2 regions of the Frankia sp. KB5 genome follow, and region 1 is predicted to be linked to the other one. Evidence: riboswitches for the same ligand, from Rfam matches in the RefSeq annotation. Region 1 holds a riboswitch; the other holds the start of a gene.
What was found. A riboswitch is a leader RNA that binds a small molecule or an ion and turns the genes downstream of it on or off. The one in region 1 is predicted to bind cobalamin.
Positions count from the first base shown of each region.

Region 1 (5,240 bases):
GCTCGCCTCGGTGCCGGGCACCCTCGACCTGTTCACGTACCGATCCTTGGGCTGAGCAGGGTCGCCGCGACGACGCCCACGAGGACGACGGAGGCGCCGGTGAGGAACGCGCGGGAGAGCGGGCGCTGCTCGATGAGTACACGCGGGGTGGGATCGCCGCTACGCAGGGCGATGCCCTCCTCCAGTCGGCGGGCCCGGTGCAGCGCGCGGACGAACAGCAGGGAGCCCTGCCCGGCCAGCGAGCGGTAGGTGGCGCGCCAGGTGCGGTAGCCCAGCCGGCCGGCCTGCGCCTCCCGGGCGGCCTGCAGGGTCGCGAGCAGGACGAAAAGCAGCCGGTACACGACAGCCGCGACGTCGAYCACGGCCGGCGGCACCCCGAGGCGGACCAGGCGCGGCAGTACGTCCGCGAGCGGCGTGGTCGCGGCGAACAGGACCAGGCAGAGTAGCGCGGCGCACGAGCGCCCCGCGGTTTCCGCCGCGAGGTGCGGGCCGCCGTCGGCCAGCACCGGCCGCAGTCCGTCCAGATCGAGGGCGATCGGGATGATGCCGACGACGACGAAGCCGATCGGCGCGGCGAGGACCCGCGCCGCGTCGCCGACCGGCACGCGGGCGACCGCGAACATCACGACGACCGCGACGCTCCCGGTGACCAGGGCGCCGGGCCACGGCGGCAGGCCCACCGCGCAGCCGAGCAGGCCGAGACTGAGCAGGGCCTTCTCCGCCGGGTGGCGGTGCCGCCAGCGGCTGCGGTAGGCCGCCGTGTCGAGCCGGGAGGCTGACACGCTCACAGTGTGGGCGGTACGGTCGCGAGCCAGAACCGCGTGGTCACCTGCCGGCGGATCCCGTACTGGCCACCGGGGCCGCGGCCTCCGGCGAGGCGGCCGCCGCGGCAGCGGTCGGCGGGTCTCCCGAGCCGGGGTTTCCCAGGGCGGGTGAGTCGGCCGCCGCGGCGGCGAGCGGCGGCCTCGGAGGGTCGGTGGGCAGCTGCCGCCGGGTACGCGCGACACCGAAGACATAGCCGAGAACGCCCGCGCCGACCGCCGCTTGGAGCGTGAACAGCAGGGACTCGACCTCGCCGGACGGCGGCTCGTACAGCGGCGAGAACCACGGCTTGTAACCCGGGTCCTGCTTGCTGATCTGTGTCTCCGCCTGGGTGTCCGCCCCCGCGAACGGTTCCTCCTTGCCGTCGCCGAGGCTGAGGACGAGCGGCGCGACGGCCAGCACGACAACGGCGAGGAAGAGAGTCAGGTTGATCGTTCGGGCGCGGCTCATCGGGCCGGCTCCGACGCCTGCGGTTCCGCGGGCAGAGCGGCACCGGTGGCGTAGGGCTGCGGGGTCGGGCCGTCCGCGGGTGGGCTGTCACCGCCGCGTGTGCCGGCCGCCGACAGGACACCGAGCCGCTCCAGCTCGGGCGCGCTGACCTGCGACAGGACGCGGATGACCAGGACGGTGAGTAGTCCTTCACTAATCGAGAGCGGGATCTGGGTGACCGCGAAGATCGAGCCGAACTCGCCGACCGCGCCGAGGAAGCCGCCGTCGGCGGACGGGAACGCCAGCGCGAGCTGGACGGTCGTGACGCAGTAGGTGGCCAGGTCCGCGAGCGCGGCGCCGGTGAACACCGAGATGCCCGTCCCGGCTCCCGCGGCACGGGCCAGGCGGTAGGCGAGATAGCCGATCCACGGCCCGGCGATCGCCATGGAGAACGTGTTCGCGCCGAGCGTGGTGAGCCCGCCGTGCGCGAGCAGCACCGCCTGGAAGAACAGGACCACCGTGCCCAGCAGCGTCATCACCGGGGGTTTGAACAGGATCGTGCCCAGTCCGGTCCCGGTGGGATGGGAGCACGATCCCGTCACCGACGGGATCTTCAGTGCCGACAGCACGAAAGCGAACGCGCCGGACGCCCCGACCAGAAGCCTGGCCTCGGGGTTGTCCCGGACGGTCCGGTTGACGGTGACCGCGCCGTGCACCACGAACGGCGCCGCGGCGACCGTCCAGGCGATGGCGTGCGCGGGCGGCAGGAAGCCTTCCGCAATGTGCATGGCAGGGGAGCCTCTCTCCAGCACCTCGTGGATGAGCATGGTCGAGCGCCGTGGCCGGTCTCCTGGCTGCCGGATCCCAGCACCCGTCCGTGCCTTCCCGGAGCGCGGGCGGCGGTGGCCGTGCTCCAGTGGCTCCTCACCTGCGGTCACGCGGTGGAACTCCACCGCCATCAGGTGCGGACAGCTACTCCCCGGTCACAGTGGCGAGGGCCGCGCCGGCTTGAACCGGACTTCCCGTCACCACGGCGACGTCAGATTACATTCGTCGAGTCACCTGCGCAATTGCGAAGTTTTCGCAGCGAAGAAACGGCCGGTCCGTCAGGTGATCGTGAACGCGGCCCCGCGCGGAGTTGCTCGGGCGGCACGCGCTCACTGCCGCCGGCAGCCGACGACCCGCCCCCGGCGGGGCCCAGCCCTGAGCCCGACGGCGTGCCACGCCCGGGTCTGTTCAGGCCAGCAGCGTCTCACCCACAAACCCGCCCTCCCGAGTCCCGGGCGGAATCGCGAACACGGCGGATCCGATCGGCGTCGTCCACTCGTTGAGCAGGTCGAGTTCGGCCAGCCGCCGCTGGATCGGCAGGAACTGCGCCGTGACGTCGGCCTGGTAGGAGGCGAAGACGAGACCGGAGTCGGATACCGCGCCGCCAGTGGGGGCCCCGTCGTAGTTGTAGGACCGCCGGTAGATCCGCTCACCCTCGTTGTCCGACCTGGCTCGCCGCAGGTGCGAGAACTCGGGAATCATGGGGAACCCGATGGCGGTCGTCGCGGCGAAGTCGGGCTCGTCGCGCTCCCGCGTCCCGGTGAGCGGGGCCCCGTTCGTGAGGAAACGGCCGACGACCTGTTCCCGGCCGGAGCGGTCGAGGGCGTCCCAGCGGTCCAGGTCCATCCGGATCCGCCGTACGACCATGCTGGTGCCGCCGGTGAGCCACGCGGTCGCCGAGGATCCGGACGGGGCGGCGTGCCAGACGACCTGATCGAAGTCGGCGGTGCCGGGAGCGGCGTTCACTGTTCCGTCGACCTGGCCGAACAGGTTGCGCATGGTGGTCCCGGCCGGTTCCGACCCCCGGGCCCGGCGGAAGCCGGACTGCCGCCAGCGCACGCCGGCGAAGCTGCGGGTGTCCTTGGCCAGCATCCGGGTCGCGTGCGCGACCGCTACCGGGTCGTCGGCGGCGATCTGCAGCAGCAGGTCGCCGTCGCTCCAGGCGGGTTCGAGCCGGTCGATGCCGAACGCCGGCAGCGGCCCGAGCCACGAGGGCACCGCGGCCTCGCCGGCGGCGCGGGTGACCAGCCGCGGACCGAACCCGAAGGTGATGGTGAGCCGGGCCGGCACGGCGGCCAGTTCCGGCTCCGAATCGGCCAGCGCCGCCTCTGCTTGGGTCAGGCGGGCGGCGTCGTCGGTGAGGATCCGCAGCATGCGGCGGATGGCGTCCCGGTCTGCCTTCTCTCGCAGGTCGAGCGCGAGGAACGTGGCGTGTGCCTGCGGGACGGTGGCGATACCGGCCTGGTGCGCGCCGAAGAACGCCTCGGTGCGGCTCCCGTGCGCGGCGGCACCGTCGGGCGCCGCCGTGGCAGCGGACCCGTCGGGCCCTCCCCGCGACAGCTGGTCGGCGCCGATCGCCGATGCGGCCCCACCGGCGGCGACGGCGCCGCCCAGGAGCAGACGCCGCCGGTCCGGCCCACCGCGTCCCGGCGACGGCGCCGCGCGCCGGATGCTCCACGCGGCCTGTCGCCCACCCGTCTCCCCTCGGCCGGCCTCCATCAGGGCTCGGGCGTCGCCGGCGCCGGCGCGGGCGTGCCCGCGGCGGTGTCCGCCTGGCCACCCATGTCCATGCCGCCCTCGTAGTTCTCGTTGGCGCCGGAGTAGTCCTTCGCGGGCGCGGTGAACGTGAGGGTCGAGTTGTCGCCGAAGGTGATGGTGAAGTCGACCTCGTCACCGGCCTTGATGGGCGAGGTCACGTCCATGAGCATGAGGTGGTTGCCGCCGGGCTGGAGCGTGAGCGTGCCGCCGGCCGGCACGATGAAGCCGCCCTCCCTGGGGCGCATCACCATCTCGCCGGACTCGTTGGCGACGGTCTCGTGCAGCTCCATGGCCGCGGAGGCGGGGCTCGTCACCGAGACGACGGTCGCCGGGGCGGTGCCGGAGTTGTGCAGCTCGCCGAAGGCGGCGGACATCCCCGTCGTGGCGGCCTTCACCCAGGCATCGGCGATGGTCACGACTTTGCCCGCCGCGGCCGGGCTGGCCGGGGCCTGCGGCTGCGCGTCGGACGAGTCGTCGGATCCACAGCCTGCGACGAGCAGGGCCACCAGGCTGGCAGCACCGAGTGCACGCAGTGCGAAGAGCCTGCCACGTGCCAGACGCCGCCGATGACTGGTTCCGCCCGGCCGCTGGCTGCCGCTGTTGCCCACTGTTGTCCTGCCTTTCTGGTTATCGGATGTCATCGGTGTTCCCTTGTGACGAGGACGCGGACGTGGGCGGTGTGGGCGTGGCAGTGGAGGGCTCGGGCGTGGAGGTCTCTGCTCCGCGGGGCGCGCTGTTCCGGCGGATCGCGCCGTACGCCCAGAGCAGGGCGAGCGCTGCGAGGGCTCCCCCCACGCCGACGAGCGCGGTGCGGAACGGGAGCCCCCCGGCCTCCGCACCCGCGACGGGGGTGCCCGCCGGGCTGGTGGCCGTCGGCCCGGAGGCCGCCGGGCTCGCGCCCACGGGGCCGTCGTCGGTGCCTGGGGTGGACCCGACCGGCGTGGCGCTGACTGGCACTGCCGGCTCTGCTCGCACGGAGCCCACCGTGAAGCGAGTGACACCGCTGATCGGATGCCCGTCCGCGGAGACCACCCGCCAACGCATCTGGTAGGCACCGTCGGGCGGCCCGTCGCGCAGCATGGTGGTCACCGTCTGGCCCGAGACGGCCGGCTCGCCTTCTGCCCAGGAGGTGCCGGCCGCGTCCACCACCACGACCGCGGTGCCGATGGTCAGGACCCCGTCCGAGAAGCGCAGAGTGACCACCGACGGCGCGGTGTCGAGGTGCGCGTTGTCAGTGGGGTCGCTCGCCACCAGCTGACTGTGCGCCGAGGCGGGGACGGTGGCGGTGAGAGTGCAGGTGAGAACGCCGAGAAGTACCAGAACCATGCGGATGGCTCGCTCGAAAGAAAGTGCTCTGTATACAGATTTCTTGTTTCCGGGATCTCTCCCCGACATCTCCCGAG
Region 1 covers NZ_MRUJ01000059.1:8,214-13,453, reverse strand. Annotated here, with positions in the region: gene cbiQ (cobalt ECF transporter T component CbiQ) at 33-782, opposite strand; gene KBI5_RS06940 (energy-coupling factor ABC transporter substrate-binding protein) at 826-1,272, opposite strand; gene KBI5_RS06935 (energy-coupling factor ABC transporter permease) at 1,269-2,039, opposite strand; cobalamin riboswitch at 2,074-2,299, opposite strand; gene KBI5_RS06930 (Dyp-type peroxidase) at 2,488-3,798, opposite strand; gene KBI5_RS06925 (copper chaperone PCu(A)C) at 3,798-4,478, opposite strand; gene KBI5_RS06920 (copper resistance CopC family protein) at 4,465-5,163, opposite strand.

Region 2 (5,922 bases), on a different contig from region 1:
GGTGCCCAGCAGCGCGGCGGTCGTGCGCGCGGAAACGCCGTGCGCGAGATAAAGCAGAACGACAACCAGGGCGGTACCCGTGGTCAGGGCGACCGCGACGGGAGGATGCCCGTCGAGCAGGGACGGCAACGTGAACCTGACGATCACCAGATAGCTCAGGACGAGGCCGACGAGCGCGGCCAGCCCACGCCAACGCGCGACGGCGACGACCACGGCGGCGGCGGCGGCGAGGAACGCGATCGCGCCGATGGGCGCGGAGCGTTGGAAGTCCGCGACGTAGTAGGCGGCCTTGCCCGCGATGTCGGTGGTGGGAGCGAGCCGGACCCTGTCCCCCGCTTCCAGCACCGGTCCGGTGGGATCGACCAGCGTGTCGAGATGGAGCCGGGTACCGGAATCCGGCGCGTCGTCCAGGACCACGTCGATGCGGTCGCAGATCCCCTGCGACGTCCCCGTGCCGGTCAGGTCGGGGCAGGGCCCCGGCCGACGCGTTCGACCCGGTTCAGGAGGGTGTGGGCCAAGGAGTGTGAACCGGCTCCGCATCAAGGTTTTCCGCGCCGCCCACAGCAGCACCGTGAGCGTAATGATCATCTATGCCGCGAGGTAAACGAACGCGAACGTGGGTGAGGCCAGCGCGTACAGGAGCCACGCCGCGACGCTGGCGGCGATGTTCCCGATCGCCTGCACGGTGGCGAGCAGCCCGAACGCCGACCCGCGGATCCGCTCGGACGCGCACGCGGCAACCGCCGCATGCTCCGCGGTCTCCGCGCACCCGACCCGACACTGGCCAGCACGAACGCGACCCCAGCAGCCAGAGCTGCCACCCGGACACCGCGAACAGCAGGTAGGAGACCAGGAACGCCGTCACACCGGCAACGGTGACCAGCAGCGGCTGACGGCGGCCAAGCCGGCCGGAGATCCCTCCGGCGGGAAACGACGCGATCGTGGCAGCGACGTTGTAGGCGATGTACAGGCCGATCGCGATCCGGGTGGCCGTGGCCGTGCCGTGGCCCGGGGCCCGCAGGTCGCCGGCCCGCAGGATCAGCGGGGTGACGGCCACGGTTCGCGATCACCTGCCCTGCACGACAGCTTCCGCCGGGCGCGACCGCCTCGACACCCCCCGACGGCCTCCTCTAGTTTGCAGTTGCGAATCATAGGCAACTACTGTTCAGTCGCAGGCCGACCGAGGGAGCAGGATCCATGGGAAGCGCCCCTACCGACCCGATGGCCGCGTGCCTGCCGGTGGCGATCGAGATCATGACCGCCTACACCGACTCCGCCGACGACCCCACCTTCTTCTGGGAGAGCGTCCAACGGGTGATGGCCGACGGCGCGCAGCGCACCAACCCGGCGGRGGCCATGGCCGAGCTCGTACTCGGGCTGGCGACACTGTGCGGGATCACCCTGAACGATCTCGCCGATCGTTCCGGATCTGACGTGGCGGCGCGCGACATCCTGCGCGACATCCGGCGCGGGTACGTCTCCGGCGCTGCCGGACCCGTCAAGCCGGCCAGCTCGGCCGAGAGCGGCTGACGGCCTCTCCTCGCCCACGAACCCCCATACCGCGACGGTCCACACACTGCGGATCATCATCCACCCTCAACCAGTGAAGGACGACCAGGTGAGCGTCTACACCCTGCCCGACCTCCAGTACGACTACGCCGCGCTGGAGCCGGCGATCAGCGGCCAGATCCTCGAACTGCACCACGACAAGCACCACGCGACCTACGTCGCCGGCGCCAACACCACACTGGACAAGCTCGCCGAGGCCCGGGAGAAGGGCGACTTCGGCGCGATCGTCGGCCTGGAGAAGACTCTGGCGTTCAACGTCTCCGGCCACATCCTGCACTCCGTCTACTGGCAGAACCTCTCCCCCGACGGCGGCGACAAGCCCGACGGCGCCCTCGGCGACGCCATCYCCGAGTCCTTCGGCTCGTTCGACAGCTTCAGGGCACAGCTCACCGCGGCCACCACCACGGTGCAGGGCTCCGGATGGGGCGTCCTGGCCTACGACCAGCTCTCCGGGCGCCTCCTCGTCGAGCAGGTCTACGACCACCAGAGCAACGTCGGCATCGGCAACAGCGCCCTGCTCGTCTTCGACGCCTGGGAGCACGCCTGGTACCTGCAGTACAAGAACGTCAAAGCCGACTACGTGACCGCCCTGTGGGACATCGTCAACTGGGCCGACGTCGCCGCCCGCTACACCGCCGCCAGGCAGATCACCCCGGTCTGACCCGACCCGCGCGCAGGCTCCACGTCACCCTGCCGACCGGGAGGGAAAGCACCTACCACCCCGGCCGGCAGGGCACCCGGCGTCGACGGTCAGACCGGTTCCGCCGAGGCCTCCAGGGCCGGCCGACCCGCACCCCAGCGTTCCTCGATGAGCACGCGGGCGATGACGACCCGCTGTGCCTGGCCTCCGGAAAGCTCGTCGGCATGCCGGTCCGCGAGGCTGGGGTCGCGGACGGGTCAGTGGGCGTGCGCCACGGAATGATGCTGGAGCCGAGGCTCGGGTCGGACCCGGGCCAGTAGCTCGCCCACGACGGGGTCGGCAAGCCGGTAGCGGATCACCCGGCCGTCCCGCTCGGCGACGACGGCCTGCTGGTGACGCAGAACCCGCAGTGCCTGCGAGACCGCGGCGTCGTTCATCTCGACCGCGACGGCGAGGTCCGAGACGGAGATCGGGCCGACATGGTGGATCGCCAGCAGGATCGCGAGCCGGCCCGGCTCACCGAGCATCGCGAACAGGCCGGCCCAGCGCGCGACGTCGGCCCGGTCCCCGATCGCGGCAACCGCGTCACACGCCCGGTCATGATCGATGATCCGATGCTGGGACCGGGCGTCCAACCGGTGCATCGGCCAATTGTCGCACCCGCGCCGCCAGCCGGATGCCGGCCGATGCGCGACCCCCTCCCGGTCCGGCGGGCGCAACCATGCTCCACCGCTCATCGTGCGCGCAGCACAAAAACCTGCATTTCCTTGCAGATGAGCATGTGATCTCGTACAGTTCGTCCCGCCGTGGTGTTCGGGAAGCCGGTGTGAAACCGGAGCGGCCCTCGCCACTGTGATCGGGATGTCACCGGCCAGTCCCCGCCGAGTCGGGGAAGTCACTGGGCGCCGGAAATCGTCGCCTGGGAAGGCGGCCGGTGACGCACCACCCGTCAGCCAGGAGACCGGCCACGGCACCCGCGATCCGTCCACGAGGTGCTGGAAGGCGGCTTTACTTCGTATGCGCGCACGTCTGGTGGCCCTGGGGGCCACCCTCCTGCTCACCCCGGCCCTGCTGGCGGGCTGCGGCGACGACGACCCGTCACCGGCCGCCGGACCGAGTGCCGACGCCCATGGCTGCGTCACCTCGTTCGACGAGGGCACCGACTACTTCCCCGTGCACTCCACCCTGGAGCACGCGAAGAACTTCACGATCACCTACGAGAAGGCCTACCAAATCCTCACGGTGAAGGAGCCCTACCCGGACGGGAAACCCGAGTCCTACGTGCTCTACCGGTGRGGCACCCCGAAGCCGGAGCTGACCGACGACCTCACCGACGCACCGCGCCTCCAGGTGCCGATCGACAGCCTGTACTCCGGCTCGACCACCCACCTGCCGCTGCTGGCCGACCTCGACCGCACCGACATTCTCACCGGCGTGTCGACCGCGACCTCCGTGGTCAACAAGGACATCCGCGCCCGCATCGACACGGGCACGGTCGTCGAGTACGCGAGCAACGGCCAGCTCGACACCGAGAAGGTCGTCACCGCCGCGCCGGACGTCCTGATGACCGGCGGCACCGACGACCCGGCCTACCAGAAGCTGCGCGACGCCGGCATCCCGGTCGTCGCCAACGCGGAATGGCTGGAGGCCGACCCGCTCGGCCGCGCCGAATGGGTGAAGTTCATGGCCGCGCTCACCGGCGACGAGGAGAAGGCCACGAAGGTCTTCGACCAGATCGAGGCCGACTACGACGCCATCGTCGACAAGGTGCCCGACAGCCCACAGGTCCCCGCCCTGATCGGCACCATGTACCAGGGCACCTGGTACATGCCCTCCGGTGGCAGCTACGTCGGCAAGCTCCTCGCCGACGCCGGCGCCAGCTACCCCTGGTCCGGCGAGAAGGAAACCGGCAGCCTCGAACTCGACTTCGAGACCGTCTTCACCAGGGCCGGCAGCGCGAAGATCTGGCTCGCCGACGGCGAATGGAAGACGAAGGCGGACATCACCGCTGAGGATGCCCGCTACGGCCAGTTCGCGGCCTTCCGCGACGGCCAGATCTGGAGCAACAACCTCGTCATCGGCGCCGGCGGCGGCAACGACTACTGGGAACGCGGCGTGACCCGCCCCGACCTCGTCCTCGGTGACCTCGCCGCCATCCTGCACCCCGACGCCTTCCCCAACCACACCTTCGCCTTCTACCAGCAGATCAAGTAGTGACCTCGACCGTCGACCCCACGGCGGGGGCCGCCCCTGACCCGGCGGCCCCCGCCAGCGCTACCCACAGGGCACCCGCGAGGGGCACCGCACCCGCGGAAGACCGGCGCCGGCCATCCGCCCGCGAGCCGCTCGTCCTCACCGCACTGGCCGCGGGACTGCTCGGCGTGTTCCTGCTCGCGCTGGCCATCGGGTCAGTCTCCATCCCCCTCGACGAGACCCTGCGCGTGCTCGTCGGCCACGAGCCGCACGACCCGCGCTGGACGGTGGTCATCCGTGAGATCCGGRTGCCCCGCGCACTCACCGCCGTGCTCGCCGGAGCGGCGCTGGGAGTCGCCGGCCTGCAGATGCAGACCCTGTTCCGCAACCCACTCGCGGACCCGTACTCGCTGGGGGTCAGCTCCGGTGCCAGCCTCGGCGTCGCCCTCGTCGTCGCCGGTGTCGGCGGCTCCGGCGGCACCTTCACCGCCAGCGTCGCCGGCAGCGGCCGGTACGGCATCGTCGTGGCGTCGGCGGCCGGAGCCGCCGTCGTCCTCGGCGCGGTACTCGCGCTCGCCCAGTGGGTACGCTCCGTCGTCACCCTGCTGGTCATCGGCGTCATCCTCACCAGTGCGGTGGGCTCCCTGGTCAGCCTCCTGCTGACCTGGACAGCGCCGCAACGGGCCATCCAGTACTGGATGTGGTCGCTCGGGAGTTTCGCCGGGACGTCCAACGCCGATCTGGCCGTCTTCGCGCCGATAGTCGGGGCCGGGCTGCTGCTGGCGCTGCTGACCGTCAAGCCGCTCAACGCCCTGCTGCTCGGCGAGAACTACGCCCGCACCCTCGGCCTGCGGCTACGCCACGTCCGCGCGGCCACCCTGCTCGGCGCGTCCCTGCTCGCCGGCGCGGTGACCGCCTTCTGCGGCCCTGTCGCCTTCCTCGGCATCGCCGTGCCGCACATCGCCCGCCGCGCACTCGGCACCGCCGATCATCGGCTGCTCGTCCCGGGGACAATGCTCACCGGGGCCGGGCTGGCACTCGCCTGCTCGATCGGCTCCCAGCTGCCCGGCACCGACATGGTCCTGCCCATCAACGTCATCACCTCGCTGGTCGGCGCCCCCATCGTCATCGCGGTGCTCCTGCGGGCCCGCGCCGCCGTCGCCGGAGTCGCCTGATGCCCGGTCAGCAGCCGTGGCGGCGCGCCGCGGTGCCGCAGGAGGCCGGAACACAGCCCGAGACCGGGCTCCGGCTGGACGGACTCGCCGTCGGCTACGGCCACCGGCGCGGACGCCGTCCCGTACTCACCGCGCTGACCGCCGTCGCACCGCGCGGCGGACTGACCGTGCTGCTCGGCCCGAACGGCGTCGGCAAGTCCACCCTGCTGCGCACCCTCGCCGGCCTGCAACCACCGCTGGGCGGGCGGGTCCTGCTGGACGGATCCGACCTCGCCCGGCTCGGCCGCGCCGACCGGGCCCGGATGGTGAGCACCGTCCTCACCGACCGCGTCCAGGTCGGCCTGC
Region 2 covers NZ_MRUJ01000058.1:41,375-47,296, forward strand. Annotated here, with positions in the region: partial or broken gene KBI5_RS27685 (YibE/F family protein) at 1-588, opposite strand, end outside; gene KBI5_RS06815 (hypothetical protein) at 1,198-1,530, shown strand; gene KBI5_RS06820 (superoxide dismutase) at 1,619-2,230, shown strand; gene KBI5_RS06825 (metalloregulator ArsR/SmtB family transcription factor) at 2,467-2,853, opposite strand; cobalamin riboswitch at 3,000-3,194, shown strand; gene KBI5_RS06830 (ABC transporter substrate-binding protein) at 3,227-4,423, shown strand; gene KBI5_RS06835 (iron ABC transporter permease) at 4,570-5,577, shown strand; gene KBI5_RS06840 (ABC transporter ATP-binding protein) at 5,577-5,922, shown strand, end outside.
Region 2: another riboswitch for cobalamin. It lies ahead of KBI5_RS06830 (ABC transporter substrate-binding protein); the one in region 1 lies ahead of KBI5_RS06935 (energy-coupling factor ABC transporter permease).